Regions from separate parts of the Bradyrhizobium sp. UNPF46 genome, predicted to be linked through region 4. Evidence: predicted binding sites of a transcription regulator. Region 4 holds the regulator's gene; each other region holds the start of a gene.
What was found. Region 4 encodes LexA, which represses DNA repair genes until DNA is damaged. Its sites were predicted from a motif close to TGTTCNNNNTGTGTTCNG; they were not measured.

Region 1 (3,807 bases), on a different contig from region 4:
TTGCCGAGCCGTTCGGCGCGCGTGTTGATCTCGCCGGCGAGCACCGCTTGCGCTGCAGCCTGCAAGGCTTTCGCATCGGAGCCTGCTTCCGCCGCATCCGGTGCAAAGGTGAAGCCGTCGAGGCGGCCGATGACATGGCCTTCGACGATGACTTCGCCGGTCTTGCCGATTTCAGTATTCAAGCTCGTGTTCTCCCGCAGGCGGCGCATCAATACACTGGTCCGGCGATCAACGAAACGCTCAGTCAAGCGTTCATGGAGCGCATCCGATAATTTATTTTCGACCTCCCGCGTCACCCCCTGCCAGCGTTCGGGGCCTTTCAGCCAGTCCGGACGGTTGGCGACGAAGGTCCAGGTGCGGATTTGCGCGATCCGGGCCGACAGCGTGTCGATGTCGCCGTCGATGCGGTCGGCCTGGGTGACCTGGGCCTCGAACCAGGCATCGGGAATGCATCCCTTCTGCATCAGGAAGCCGTAGAGCGTGGTCACCAGCTCGGCATGGGCGGCCGGCGACAATTTGCGATAATCCGGGACCTGGCAGGCTTCCCACAGCCGTTCCACGGCCTCCTTGCCATGCGCGATATCGCGCACCTCGACGTCGCGGGCGGCGTGCTCGAGCACGCGCATGTCCTCGGCGACGGGCGCGCGCGTCAGCGCCTCGTGGCCGGGGGCGAGGTTCAGCGAGACCTGCAGCGCGCCGAGCGAGGAGAAATCCAGCTTCGCATTGCGCCATTGCAGCACCTTCACATTGTCGAAGGTGTGGTTCTGCAGCGCGTTGACGAGCTCGGGCTCGAACGGCGCGCAGCGCCCCGTCGTCCCGAACGTGCCGTTGCGCGTGGCGCGGCCGGCGCGGCCCGCGATCTGCGCGAATTCGGACGGCGTCAGGCGGCGGAACTGGTAGCCGTCGAACTTGCGGTCGGAGGCGAAGGCGACGTGGTCGACGTCGAGATTGAGGCCCATGCCGACGGCGTCGGTGGCGACGAGATAATCGACGTCGCCGTTCTGGAACATCTCCACCTGCGCATTGCGCGTGCGGGGCGAGAGCGATCCCAGCACCACGGCGGCGCCGCCATGCTGGCGCTTGATCAGTTCGGCGATGGCATAGACCTCATCCGCCGAGAACGCGACGATGGCGGTGCGGCGCGGCTGGCGCGTGATCTTGCGGTCGCCGGCAAATTCCAGCTGCGACAGCCTGGGACGCGTGATCATGGAAACGCCGGGCAGCAGCCGCTCGATAATCGGGCGCATGGTGGCAGCGCCGAGCAGCAGCGTCTCGTCGCGGCCGCGGCGGTTGAGGATGCGATCGGTGAAGACGTGGCCGCGTTCGAGATCGCTCGCGATCTGCACCTCGTCGACGGCGAGGAAGGAGAGGTCGAGATCGCGCGGCATCGCCTCGACGGTCGAGACCCAATAGCGCGGATTTCTCGGCTTGATCTTCTCCTCGCCGGTGACGAGCGCGACCGCCTCGCTGCCGACCCGCGCGGCGATCTTGTTGTAGACCTCGCGCGCGAGCAGGCGCAGCGGCAGGCCGATTATGCCCGAGGGATGCGCGAGCATCCGCTCGATGGCGAGATGGGTCTTGCCGGTGTTGGTCGGCCCGAGCACCGCAGTGACGCCGGCGCCAGGCACTCGATCGTGAAGGGCGCGCTCGGAAGCGAAGGGGGAGGAGGAAAAGGCCATGTAAGGGAATTAGGTAGTGGCGATTTGGGCGAATGTCAGTGCCGGATTGGGGCGGAGGGCGCGCAAGGTGTCAGCCATGTCTGCGAACGCTGTGCTGGCGCGGTCCTCACGACTGTCATCGCCCGGCTCGACCGGGGCATGACGGCGGAGTGTGTGGGAGCATCGCTCCAAATCCCGCGCAACTGTCTCACTTTGCGACGCTTTTCCCGTTGGCCTTAAGCTTCGGAACGACTCTAGAACGAATCGCGGCCGAATCGCTGACTCCCGATTGAGTCCCGTTCCGTTCACGCAACATGTCGCGGGAGTCCGGTTGGCTGCAACTAGATGGAGTTTTCGGTTGCCGCACAAGTGACGGTTCGAGGGCGGAAAGCCTTAAGTTGGGGACGGCGCGGAGTCGAATCAGAATCGGGGAGGAGTCAAATGGATTCCCGGGCGGCAGCCGGCCCAACTCATTTTTGCGAAAACAACCCCATGCACAGTAGAGATGTGGTTGAAATTGCTGGATCTTTCTTACCCTCCCCTGGAGGGGGAGGGTCGATCGCGCGCAGCGCGAGCGGGGTGGGGTGATCTCTCAACACGAACAGTCCCCGTGGGGAGAGATCACCCCACCCCGTCACCCATCTCGCTTACGCTCGATGGCTGCCGACCCTCCCCCTCCAGGGGAGGGTTAAGAGGCACCGCTGCCGTGGTCGCCCTACTGCGTCTTCGCCACGCGGGGCGGCTGGGCGGTGGTGATGAAGCTGGTGGCTTCCAGCATGGCCGGTCCCAGCGGGGTCGGCACTTTCAGCCAGAACGGGACCAGGATGCGCGTGCCGGCGACGGGGGCGAACGCGATTTCCATGTTGCGCTGGGCGGCGAGGTATTTGATCACGGGACGGTCGGGGATGTAGCCGGCGACGGGCACGAAATAGATCGCGCAGACCACGACCGGGCCCTTGTAGCCCTTCTCCGCCTTCACGCTCTCCATGCGCTTGAAATCGAGCTTGAGCTCGTAGCGCATGCGGCCGTCGAACACGGGGGCCGAGTTGTGGCAGGCCTCCGGCGAGACGGGATCGCCAGTGCCTGATACCCGCAGCAGCGAGGCCGTCATGGGGTCCCAGACGCCGCGGCGATGCGCCTCGGTGACCACGATGCGGTCCGGATCGACCGGCGGCTCCGGCAGGATGGCAAAATCCTTCACATTGCCCTTGTCGAGCGTGATGCGGATCTCTTCGGTCTTCTTCGAGGTGGTGGTGGAGGCCTGGTAGCCGGTCGCGACCAGCGCGCCGTTGACGACGCGCCCCTGGCTGGCGCCGGTGCCGGACCCGCCGGTGAAGGATTTCAGCAGGCCCGAGGTGCCGCCCGAGGCCGCGGCCGCGAACACGTCGTCCTGGATGTCGATGTTCCAGGCGCCCTTGCCGACGGGAATGCCGGCGAGCGAGGCCTCATATTGCGCCTCGAGCTTGCCCTGCGCCGCCGCCGGCGCCGCGCCCCACACCACGGCCAAGCCGCAAACCACCGTCAGCCAGCCGGCCAGGCGCGGGCGAGCGAAGCGCGATTTGAGCGCAGAAAAGGGCGTTGTGGGCACGAAACAATCCAATCGGGGCGCCAATCGGGACGCGATGGCCGTTACTTAAGCCAAAAACCGCGACAAACAATGTGTCCCGGCGTGTCCGCCGGGGAACTCCAACGGAGTCCCAGGGAACTCCACCGGACTATTCGGGCCCGAATGCGCCCTTTATGTGATGGTAAGGCGCGACAAACATTGCCGTTTTGGTGATCTCTTCGCCTCTCCCCCTCTGTCTCTTCCCCCTCGCCCCGCTTGCGGGGAGAGGGTCGGGGTGAGGGGGACTCGCCGCGGGGGCGGTGGCAGTTGGGTATCCCTACCGTACACCTCCCCCGCGGAGACTCCCCCTCACCCGGAATCCGCGCTATTCGCGCGCATTCCGGCCTCTCCCCGCTTGCGGGGAGAGGCGAAAAGACCGCCCGAAAACTTGACTGTCCGCCCCTTCCCCCCTATACGTCCGCCCGCTCCCTGCAAGGACAGAGAATTCGCCCCCGTGGCGCCCAGAATGGCGGCCGCACATCGTTGGGGGTTTTAGGATAAGGATTGATGCCATGTCTCGCCGCTGCGAACTGACGGCCAAGG
Region 2 (3,807 bases), on a different contig from region 4:
TGTTGAGGCGACCCTATACGCTTGCGGGCGCCGCTCAGCCCGTCACCCCCAGGGTTATCCCCACATATAGCATCGACCCGCGCCATGTTCCAGATTTGTTCTTTTCGGGAATCCACCGAATAAAGGCTGGCGGCGCAATCGTTCGTGACGCGGCGGAACCGATGATGTCGTCACCGGCCTCTCATTTTCAACCGGGCGAGCGAGCCCCGCTGGCGACGCGCACGGCACACGCTCCGGGCGCATCATCGACGTCGATATCGTCATGATCGCGCGAATCCCGCGGCGGTCGGCCCGCCGATCACAGCACATATCGCCCTGATCTTGTTCCGAAATCGGAACCCGGAGCGGCGCGACGTCAGACGCTCGGAAGCAATAAGTCAGTAACCATCACCTTTTCAGTCACTGTGGCTTTCAGGAGACACAACTTGCGGCTTCAGTAGTGTAAGCACTGCCTCAGTTGGGCCATCGAGTCCGCTGCCCTTCCGGTCAAGGAAGGCAACAACAGAAACTGGGACTGGGATTAAGTTGAAAATGAAAAAGGTTTTGTTGGCTTCGGCCTGTTTGTTCGCTCTGGCTGCCCCCGCTTCGGCTGCTGATCTCGCGGCTCGCCCCTACACCAAGGCGCCGGTGGCTCCGATGGCTTCGGTCTACAACTGGACCGGCTTCTATCTCGGTATCGTCGGTGGCGGCGCCTGGGAAAACGCTTCGGGCGATCCGAAGATGAAGGGTGGCTTCGTCGGCGGCACCGCCGGCTACAACTGGCAGACCGGCAACGTCGTGTTCGGCCTCGAGGCCGATGGCGCCTGGGCTGACGTCAGCGCTTCGGCCGCTGGCACGGTTTTCGTCCCCGGCGTCGGTGGCATCCCCGCCTCGCTGACCTCCAAGACCGACGCGATGGGCACCGTGCGCGGCCGCATCGGCTACGCCGTCAACAACGTGCTGTTCTACGGCACCGGCGGCTACGCCTGGATCGACAACAAGCTCACCGCCACCCTGGGCGCCGCGTCGGTCTCCGACAGCAAGTGGCACTCCGGCTGGACCGTTGGTGCCGGCATCGAGGCGTTCTTCGCTCCGCAGTGGTCGGTCAAGGGCGAGTACCTCTATCGCAGCCTCGGCGGCGAGACCTACTTCTCGGGCGCCATTCCCACCGGCACGCTCAACCTCCACACCGTGCAGGTCGGCGTGAACTATCACTTCGGCGCCCCGGTCGTCGCCAAGTACTAAGCTTCGACTTCAACACCTCAGCGTTACGAAAGGCCGGCCTTGCGCCGGCCTTTTTGTTTGGCCCTGGCCTTACACGATCCCACAGTTCCACGCCCTCCTGCTGCCAGATGCCGCCAGCGCGCCAACATTCCGTTGACTAGTCGCAAGTCCCACTGGAAATCCGTCTCCGTTCTTCCTACGTTCGCTACCATACCCATCGGCGCCGATCCCGGTTCCGGGCGAAGCGCGCCTTTATGCTGGCGCGATCGCGCACCTTTGGGCTTCCTTGAGGGCAACTCGGATGGATGAAGTGATCAAGGCGAAGCGCCAACAGCAGAACGCGGGCTCCAGCCTGCGCGCAATTACGATCCGTGGCGCGCGCGAGCACAACCTCAAGAACATCGACGTCGAGATTCCCCGCGACAAGCTGGTGGTGTTCACCGGCCTCTCCGGCTCCGGCAAGTCATCGCTCGCCTTCGACACCATCTATGCCGAGGGCCAGCGCCGCTACGTCGAATCGCTGTCGGCCTATGCGCGCCAGTTCCTGGAGATGATGCAGAAGCCCGACGTCGACCAGATCGACGGCCTCTCGCCGGCGATCTCGATCGAGCAGAAGACGACGTCGAAGAACCCACGCTCCACCGTCGGCACCGTCACCGAGATCTACGACTACATGCGCCTGCTCTGGGCGCGCGTCGGCGTGCCCTATTCGCCGGCCACCGGCCTGCCGATCGAGAGCCAGACCGTCTCGCAAATGGTCGACCGCGTGCTGGCGCTGCCCGAAGGCACCCGCCTCTACCTGCTCGCGCCGGTCGTGCGCGGCCGCAAGGGCGAGTACCGCAAGGAGCTCGCCGAATGGCTCAAGAAGGGCTTTCAGCGCGTCAAGATCGACGGCACCTTCCATGAGCTCGCGGAAGCGCCGACGCTGGACAAGAAATTCCCGCACGACATCGACGTGGTCGTCGACCGCATCGTGGTGCGCGCCGACATCGGCCAGCGCCTCGCCGAAAGCTTTGAGACCGCGCTGAAGCTCGCCGAGGGCCTTGCCGTCATCGAGTATGCCGACGCACCGGCTGCGGCGGCTGCCGAAGAGAAAAAGAAGACCGCCAAGATCCATGACAAGAGCGGTCCCGAGCGCATCCTGTTCTCGGAAAAGTTCGCCTGCCCGGTCTCCGGCTTCACCATTCCCGAGGTCGAGCCGCGCCTGTTCTCCTTCAACAATCCCTATGGCGCCTGTCCCGCTTGCGGCGGCCTCGGCGTCGAGCAGCATGTCGACGAGGATCTCGTCATCCCCGACAAGGAGGCCGCCATCGGCAAGGGCGCGATCGCGCCCTGGGCCAAATCGTCCTCGCCCTATTACGTGCAGACGCTGACCGCGCTCGGCAAGCACTACAAGTTCACCCTGACCACCAAGTGGAAGGACCTGCCGAAGAAGACGCAGAACGCGATTCTTCACGGCTCCGGCGAGGACGAGATCAAGTTCTCCTACGAGGACGGCGTGCGCTCCTACGACACCAAGAAGCCGTTCGAGGGCGTCATCACCAACATCAACCGCCGCTATCGCGAGACCGAGAGCGAGTGGGCTCGCGAGGAGCTGGCGAAGTATTTCCACGACGTGCCCTGCGAGGCGTGCCATGGTTTCCGGCTCAAGCCCGAGGCGCTCTGCGTCAAGATCGGCGGCAAGCACATCGGCGAGATCTCGGAGCTGTCGGTCAGGAAGGCCGGCGAGTGGTTCGAGACCGTGCCGGCGGCGCTGAACACGCAGCAGAACGAGATCGCCGGCCGCATCCTGAAAGAGATCCGCGAGCGCCTCACCTTCCTGCTCGACGTCGGCCTCAACTATCTCACGCTGTCGCGCTCCTCCGGCACGCTGTCGGGCGGCGAGAGCCAGCGCATCCGCCTCGCCTCGCAGATCGGCTCGGGGCTGACGGGCGTGCTCTACGTGCTGGACGAGCCCTCGATCGGCCTGCACCAGCGCGACAACGCCCGCCTGCTCGACACCCTCAAGCGCCTTCGCGACCTCGGCAACACCGTGATCGTGGTCGAGCATGACGAGGATGCCATCCTGCTCGCCGACCACGTGCTCGACATCGGCCCCGGCGCCGGCATGCATGGCGGCAACATCATCGCCGAAGGCACGCCCGCCGAGATCATGCGCAACCCGAAATCGCTGACCGGCAAGTACCTGACCGGCGAGCTCGAGGTCGAGGTGCCGGAGCGGCGGCCGCCGAACCATCGCCGCACCATCAAGGTGGTGAACGCGCGCGGCAATAACCTCAAGAACGTCACGGCGGAAATTCCGCTCGGCCTGTTCACGGCCGTCACCGGCGTCTCCGGCGGCGGCAAGTCGACGCTGTTGATCGACACGCTCTACAAGGCCATCGCCCGCAAGCTGAACAACGCGAGCGAAGGCGCCGCCCCGCACGACCGCATCGAGGGCCTCGAGCATATCGACAAGATCATCGACATCGACCAGTCGCCGATCGGCCGTACCCCGCGCTCCAACCCTGCGACCTACACCGGCGCCTTCACACCGATCCGCGAATGGTTCGCCGGCCTCCCCGAGTCCAAGGCGCGCGGCTACGAGCCCGGCCGCTTCTCCTT
Region 3 (3,807 bases), on a different contig from region 4:
ACCGCGGGCCTCGCCTTCGGCGAGCTGCGCGCGCAGACCTTCGGCTGGTCGGAATCGCATACGACCGCGGGCTGGACCATCGGCGCGGGCGCGGAAGTGGGCCTCACTCCGAACTGGAGCGCCAAGCTGGAATATCTCTACATCGATCTGTCGACCAGTCAGTTCGCAATTACGGGCGTGTCAAACGGCTATAGCGCCAGCGTCGTGCGCGCAGGCGTGAACTATCGCTTCTGATAGCTGAAGAAGAAACTACCGGACAACAACCTCCCGGCCGCTCGCGGCCGGGATTTTTTTGCGCGAAATATTGCGCCGAAGTGTCGTGCGTCAGGCCCGCTAGGAGAGGATGACGAGATTGACCGCCTTCGGTCCCTTCCCCTTCTTGTCGGGTTCGACTTCGAAAGTAATGCGCTGTCCTTCGGCAAGGTCCTTCAGTCCCGCCCGCTCCACAGCTGTAATATGCACGAAGACGTCGCGACCACCGTCGTCAGGCTTGATGAAACCGTAGCCGCGTTCGCCGTTGAAAAACTTGACCGTTCCCGTCATGGCCATCGGGAAACTCCCCCTCATTGCTCCTCCGTCGCGACGCAGACGCACGTCGCGACGTGACCGGGCTTCACGGAGCCCGGGAGAGCTGGCCATCCTTGGGCGGACCGCTGGCGGTCCGGCCGGATCTTTCTTAGGCCTTCACTCCGCCGCAACCATTCGCGGAAGCGGAACGTAAAGCCAGTCACGGAAACAGCATAATACGGTTCTCTGCAGATTGACTACCGCTCCTGCATATTTTTCCCAAGAATGCCGGAGTGTTACGGCTTCTTGGCTCTAAGGCTTGGGCACTTCCAATCGGAATCTGGCAGCACCGCCCTGGCCGAGCGGCATTTCCAGCTCGGGCAGGATCGTCTTGAGTTCGCCCTGCAACGTGTAGGGCGGATTGACGATCAGCAGCCCGGTGGAGGCCAGCGCCCCGCCTTCGAGCTGGGGGGCGACGCTGAACTCGAGGCGCAGACATTTTCCCGGTGGTTTTGCTGCAGCTGCGAGCCGCGCCACGGTCTGGGCCAGCATGTCGGTGGCGCGCCGGCTCTTGGCCGGATACCAGATGAGATAGATGCCGGTCGGCCATTTCGCGAAGACCGCCGAGAAGGCTTCGCCCAGCCGCTCGAACTCGTCCTTGGCCTCGAACGGCGGATCGATCAGCACGAGGCCGCGCCGCTCCTTCGGTGGCACGAAGGCGGGCAGCGCCACCCAGCCGTCGAGATCGACCACGCGGGCCTGTTCGTCGTGGCGCAGAACGCCGATCAGCGTTTTCCGCGCCTTCGGCTCGAGCTCGCAGGCGACGAGCCGGTCCTGCGGCCTGAGCAGGCCGCGCGCGATCAGCGGCGAGCCGGGATAGGCCTTGAGCTCTCCCTTCGGATTGAAGGCGCGGACGATGTCGAGATAGGGCTTGGCCAGCGCCGCGCTCTCGTTCGACAGGCGGGCCTGCATCAGCCGCGCGATGCCGGTCAGCCATTCGCCGCTGCGGCGCGCCTCGTCGCTGTCGAGATCGTAGAGGCCGGCCCCGGCATGGGTGTCGATGACGCGGAACGCCCCCGGCTTGTCCTGCAGATAGGTGATGATGCGCGCCAGCACGATGTGCTTGATGACATCGGCGAAGTTGCCGGCGTGGAAGGCGTGGCGGTAGTTCATAAGAAGATCTGCGGCTCGTATGAGAATGCGCAGCTCTTTCTACTCGTCATGGCCGGGCTTGTCCCGGCCATCCACGTCTAGATGCACGGCGCCATGTACGTGGATGCCCGGGACAAGCCCGGGCATGACGACGGATAGGCTGGGTTCTAACCGCCCCTGATCGGCGGCATCGTTACCTGCTCGCGGCGACAGGCGCGGCGGTCGGTCTCCTCGCAGGCGCGGAATTGCAGGTCCTTGCTGAGGCAGATGCGGACCTCGGAGAGCCTGGTCCGGTTGCAGGTGACCGAGACGGCGGCATTGCTCAGCCCCGGATTGGCCTTGATGAAGGCTTCCTCCACCTCCGCCGGCGCCACGGTCTTGGCCTGCGACAGATCGAGATATTCGGCCGGAATCTTGATTGCAGCGCGTGCTTTGCGGATCGTCTCGAAATAGCCGCGGCCTTCGAGGCCTGAGCACGTGCCGTGCTTGTCCCATTCGTTGAAGATCAGGCCCGGCGCCGGCATCAAATCGAGCATCGAGGAGACGATATTGCGGTTCAGCCGCGGCGCGGGCCGCTGGCAATATTCCGGGAAGCCGTTCTCATATTGCGGCCACAGCCCGTGCACCACGAAGGCATAGGGCCGTCCGCCGCACTGGATCTGGGAGCGGCCGCCGCGCTCGGCTGCCTCCTCGCAGAACGAGGGCGACCACGACAGCGACAGCACATAGAAGTCGAATTCGCCCGGCGCGTTCTGCCGCTTGTCCTGGGCCTTTGCATCCCCGGCGAACGCGGCGAGGCCCGCGGCAAGGAGCAGGGAAAGGGCCAGCGAGATCACGAGGCGGGAGAACGAATGCAATCTGGAATGAAACATGACGACGCCCCTCAACTAGACTGTGCAGGAAAGCCTAGCAGGCGACAAGAACATTTCAAGAACAAAATTCGGGCGGCAGTCGCCGGGCGTCTGATAAACCCGAATCAGGGCTGTTCGAATTAGGGCTTGGCGGCGCGGCAGGCCGGATTATAGGCCCAGTTGCGGTCGAGCCCGACGACGCACCACTCGACGCCGTTGCCGTAGCCGGCGAATCCACCATCCTCGATGAGCGAGAAGTGCACCTTGCGCACCTTGCCGTCATTGAGCATGGCGTCAGCGGTGCAATAGCGGCGCGGAATGTTGTCGGATTGCCAGGGCCGGAATGCGGTCTCGCGCACGGCGGAGAAGCCGGTGATCTTCAACGAGGAATTCCAGAACGTGCTTTCCTTTTCCCAGAACTGGGTGGCGATCGTCGGCAGCGCCCTGTCACAATCGGCGACGGCCCCGTCGTAGCGCGGCCCGCTCAGCCAGAAGTTCATTTCCAGCGGGTTGGCGGCCCTGGCCTCACTGAGCGACATCGCTCCGAACAACAGGCCGAGCACGGCGGCATAGCGGAGCGATTTCGGGGAGGGGGCGCGCATGTTCAATCCGGACGGCTAAAGTCTTGCAAGGGCTGGACGGTGCCGCGAAGGTCGGGGGAGGTCAAGTGCAGCGCGGCAACACTTCGCCAGGAGTTGACCACAACGTCGCGGTCGGCAGGGCTTCGGTTCTTTCCACTTCGAGTCTGGCACCGTAAACTGGCGGTCAGCCAATTGGAGTGACGGGAATGCGAATCATTGCGGCCGCGGGCTTTCTCGCCCTGGGTATGGTGGCGAGCCAGTCGGCGCGCGCCGACTACGTCCCGCCGTTCAAGGGCAACGACACCGGCGGCATCATCGCCTATTCGATGGCCACCCAGGTCGATGCCCGGCAGGTCGCGGTCGATCATTGCGCGCGCTACGGCAAGGTGGTCAAGTTCCTGGCCGTGCAGGCTTATGAGGGCGGCTACATCTCGTTCTCCTGCCGCTGGGTGCCCTATGGCGCCGCCGAGCAGCCGATCCGCACGCTCTACTGAGGCCTTTTCGTAACGCCGCATCTCAGCCGGGAGCTTCTCGCATGACGCGCAAACTCGCTTTGCTCGGCTCGACGCTTTGCCTCGTGGTGTCGGCTGGCGTGGCCAGTGCCGACGACCTGCCGGTGCGCAAGGCCGGCCTTTGGGAATTGAAGATGGTCAGGACCGGCACGCCGATGCCCGAGATGACCATGCAGCATTGCACCGACGAGACCGTCGACAAGG
Region 4 (3,807 bases):
CGCCGAGAACATTGAGGGAGCGCGGGCGCGTGGATTGACGGCAGTGCACGTGACGTCGCCGCGCGACGTGGGGAACGCCCTGAAGGCATTAGGCATCTAAAGCCAGCCCGACGCCACCGAAGGCCAGTTGCGAGCACGCTTGCCGGAACTAAACTTGCTGAAAATTTGGAACCTGATCACTTTGTGCATTTTTGTACAGAGTTCCGGGAACGGTTTGCCCCCCTTCGGACTCATGAGTCCGTTGGGACTTCTACATCGGACTGATCGACGTGCTGGGCAAAACCTATCTCACCAAGCAAGCCTCTCTCCTGCTCGAATTCGCAAGAACCACCTCGGATTCGGACCTTTCCGCCAAGCTGATCAGCAAGGCCGCGGACCTGAAGTCGCAGGCCGATCCGCTCCCCGACAAGGATCAAGGCCCCCAAGCGCCCGACGTCGCGCTTCCTGACGGACCGACGGGAAGCTGACCGATGCCGACCATGGCGCTCGGCATTCTCGTCCTGGCCATGGCCGCCCTCCTCCCGATCTCTCTCGGCTCCTGAATCATGCCCCGGCGGAGTTGAGCTTCCTCCTCCGCGGAGATCACGCAGGATAAATCATCCTCCGGTGCTGCTTTGCCTTGCGTCTGCACTCGGCTAGAACTCTCGCCGCCCATTACCGCCGTGCTCAGCAGGAGTCTTGCCGTGGCCTTGATGCCGGTTTCCGAAGCCCTTGCTGCGGTGCTGGCGGGTGCCGAACCGCTGCCCGAACAGATGGTTTCGCTCGACGAAGCCTATCATCGCGTGCTCGCGCAGGACGTCGCGGCGCGACGCACGCAGCCCCCGCAAGCCATGTCGGCGATGGACGGCTATGCCGTACGCGCGGCCGATGCCGCGAAGATCGATTCCAGGCTGACGGTGATCGGCGAGGTCGCAGCGGGACGTCCCTTCGCCAGATTGGTCGGCGCCGGCGAAGCCGTGCGGATCTTCACCGGCGGCGTCGTTCCCGACGGGGCGGACGCCGTCGTGATCCAGGAGGACACCGTTGCGGAAGGCAACAGCGTCACGATCAAGGAGGCCGCGATCACCGGACGGCACATCCGCCCGGCCGGCGTCGATTTCCGCGAGGGTGACATCCTCCTGCGCAAGGGAACCCGCCTGACGGAGCGCGATCTTGCGCTGGCCGCGGCGATGAATCACCCGCTCCTTGCCGTCTGCCGCCGTCCGAAGGTCGCGATCCTCGGCACCGGCGATGAACTGGTGAGGCCAGGCACAACGCCCGGGCCCGGCCAGATCGTCTATTCGAACGGCTACGCCCTGCACGCGCTGGCCCGCAGCGAGGGCGCCGAAACCATCGACCTCGGCGTCGCCGCCGATACGCTTGCAGCCACCTCCGCCGGAATCCGGCGCGCCCGCGAGAGCGGTACCGACATCCTGATCACGACCGGCGGCGCGTCGGTCGGCGACCACGATCTGGTTCAGCAGGCGCTTCGGGACGAAGGCATCGCGATGTCGTTCTGGAAGATCGCGATTCGGCCCGGCAAGCCGATGATGCACGGACGGCTCGGCGCCATGCGCGTGATCGGCCTGCCCGGCAATCCCGTGTCGTCCTACGTGTGCGCCTTCCTGTTCATGGTGCCCCTGATTCGCGCGCTGTCGGGCCGCTCCGTGATTCATCATCGTCGCGAGCGCGCCGTGCTCGGCCGCGATCTCGGCGCCAACGACCAGCGCGAGGATTATCTGCGCGCCCGCCTGGAGCCGCGCGAGGACGGCGCGCAGATCGCCATTCCCGTCAACCACCAGGACTCCTCTCTGCTTGCGAATCTCGCTGCGGCACAGGTACTTCTCGTGCGCCCACCGTTTGCGCCGAAGGCCGAAGCCGGCAGCCCTTGCGAGGTGTTGCGGCTCCCCGCCTGAACTGCGTGGCACACGCATTCCGCGAGTTTCGCTTCGTTCACGGTAAATTAAGCAGTTGCGGAACATGTATCGAACATATAGTGTCCGTTCATGATTTGTTTCGAGGATGTAGCGGCTTATCGCTGAATTCATCGTCTCGGAATCGAACGACATCAACCGGGGGACTTTGGTCGAGATGTTAACGCGCAAACAATACGAGCTTCTGCGGTTCATCAGCGAACGTTTGAAGGAAAGCGGCGTGCCGCCTTCTTTCGACGAGATGAAGGATGCGCTCGACTTGCGCTCGAAGTCAGGCATCCACCGCCTGATCACCGCGCTCGAAGAGCGCGGCTTCATCCGCCGCCTGCCCAATCGTGCCCGCGCCATCGAAGTGATCAAGCTGCCGGAGCTGCAAGCTGCCGCCAGCAACCGGCGCGGCTTCACGCCGAGCGTCATCGAGGGCAATCTCGGCAAGGTCCGCGCGAGCTCCAGCTTGCCCGCGGACGAGGGCGAGCGGCCCGTGGCGGTGCCCGTGATGGGCCGTATCGCGGCCGGCACGCCGATCGAGGCGTTGCAGACCCGCAGCCACACCATCAGCGTGCCGCCCGACATGCTCGGCTCCGGCGAGCACTACGCGCTCGAAGTGCGCGGTGATTCCATGGTCGAAGCCGGCATTCTCGACGGCGACATGGCGCTGATCCAGCGTAACGAGAGCGCCGATACCGGCGACATCGTGGTGGCTCTGATCGACGACGAGGAGGCCACGCTCAAACGCTTCCGCCGCCGCGGCGCTTCGATCGCACTCGAACCTGCCAATGCCGCCTACGAGGTGCGTATCCTGCCACCGAACCGCGTGAAGATTCAGGGCAAGCTGATCGGGCTTTACCGGAAGTACTGAGTCCGTAAGAACTCGATACGGAATTCTCCGGCGCCGTTTACGCGCCTTCGGTCGGCAGCGCCGATCAAGAAGATTGGAGCGGATGATGGTCCGCCCCGGCTGGATGGTCGTTCTGGTTCTGCGCAGACTGTCCGGCCCTCCTCCATGGCGACCTCCGCGGCAGGTCGCGCGAAACGATGTCGCATCGCGGCCGAGGCGACCGCCATGCGCCAGATCGTCCTGAAGGGAGCGCGCCGGCGCTGATCGCAGCATCAGCGTCGAGCCGCTCGCTGGTCGGGCCGTTCGCTGCGAGGAGGCAGCGCGCGGGCAAATGCGCATTGCTATCGCAGCCCCGCAATCGCGCCGGCGATATCCGGACACCGCCGCAACGCATGCCTGCAGAATGCACGGAAGCCGGCATTGTTCCCATGCGAGTCGGGAAAGATAATGTGATCGCGGCGCGCGGATTGCAGCCGTAGATTTGCCTACAACCAAGCAGAGCGTTGCGTGCTTCCACTCCGAGGCCTGTGCCTCCAAGTGAGGTGCGGGTCGTCATCTTCGCATGAGGAGCAACCCGATGTGTGACTACAGCCTGCATGCCGTCGCGACGCGCCCCGCTGAAGTCGGCGAGACGATCGTCACGACAACGTTCCGCGGCACCTCGACGCGCGGCTTCGCCTCCGAAGCAGATCTCTCCGTTGCGGTCTGCCTGCTGCCGGGAACGGAGCTCGCCTTCGCCGACAACGTTCGTTACGACAATCGCTGGATCTGGACGCGCACGGTCAATTCCCGCGTCGGCAAGTTCGGCAAGATCGATCCGCACATTCCCGATCGTCATCATGACGCGATCGAATTCCCTGACGGCAAGTACGTGCTGGTGACGCAGCTCGTCGAAGGCCAGCGCGCAACCGTGCTGCAGCTGCCGGTGACGCAGCCGGTCGTCGAGCGCGAGCACAAGCCGCAGATCATCGCCGACAGCCGGTCGCCCATCGCGCCCTTGCCGACGGGCTGACAGGGCTCAGTCCTCGGCCTGAACATCGGCCTCCGATGGGGTCG

Region 1: UNPF46_RS32485 (helicase-related protein) is a predicted target of LexA. The motif match lies at 1,903-1,920, and genes of this name have one in related genera.
Region 2: uvrA (excinuclease ABC subunit UvrA) is a predicted target of LexA. The motif match lies at 1,392-1,409, and genes of this name have one in related genera.
Region 3: UNPF46_RS12575 (ribonuclease T2 family protein) is a predicted target of LexA. The motif match lies at 2,578-2,595, and genes of this name have one in related genera.

The regions. Positions count from the first base shown of each region.
Region 1 is NZ_LFJB01000092.1:20,211-24,017, reverse strand. Features, by position in the region: gene UNPF46_RS32485 (helicase-related protein) at 1-1,679, opposite strand, end outside; gene UNPF46_RS32480 (DUF3108 domain-containing protein) at 2,374-3,195, opposite strand; gene rpmB (50S ribosomal protein L28) at 3,777-3,807, shown strand, end outside.
Region 2 is NZ_LFJB01000042.1:22,583-26,389, forward strand. Features, by position in the region: gene UNPF46_RS17540 (outer membrane protein) at 532-1,224, shown strand; gene uvrA (excinuclease ABC subunit UvrA) at 1,505-3,807, shown strand, end outside.
Region 3 is NZ_LFJB01000027.1:56,456-60,262, forward strand. Features, by position in the region: gene UNPF46_RS12560 (outer membrane protein) at 1-234, shown strand, start outside; gene UNPF46_RS12565 (cold-shock protein) at 334-549, opposite strand; gene UNPF46_RS12570 (23S rRNA (adenine(2030)-N(6))-methyltransferase RlmJ) at 820-1,680, opposite strand; gene UNPF46_RS12575 (ribonuclease T2 family protein) at 1,827-2,531, opposite strand; gene UNPF46_RS12580 (hypothetical protein) at 2,651-3,112, opposite strand; gene UNPF46_RS12585 (hypothetical protein) at 3,298-3,585, shown strand; gene UNPF46_RS12590 (DUF3617 domain-containing protein) at 3,627-3,807, shown strand, end outside.
Region 4 is NZ_LFJB01000065.1:33,599-37,405, reverse strand. Features, by position in the region: gene UNPF46_RS24540 (HAD family hydrolase) at 1-100, shown strand, start outside; gene UNPF46_RS24535 (hypothetical protein) at 270-467, shown strand; gene UNPF46_RS24530 (molybdopterin molybdotransferase MoeA) at 684-1,895, shown strand; gene lexA (transcriptional repressor LexA) at 2,071-2,772, shown strand; gene UNPF46_RS37650 (hypothetical protein) at 3,329-3,763, shown strand; gene UNPF46_RS24515 (ComEC/Rec2 family competence protein) at 3,770-3,807, opposite strand, start outside.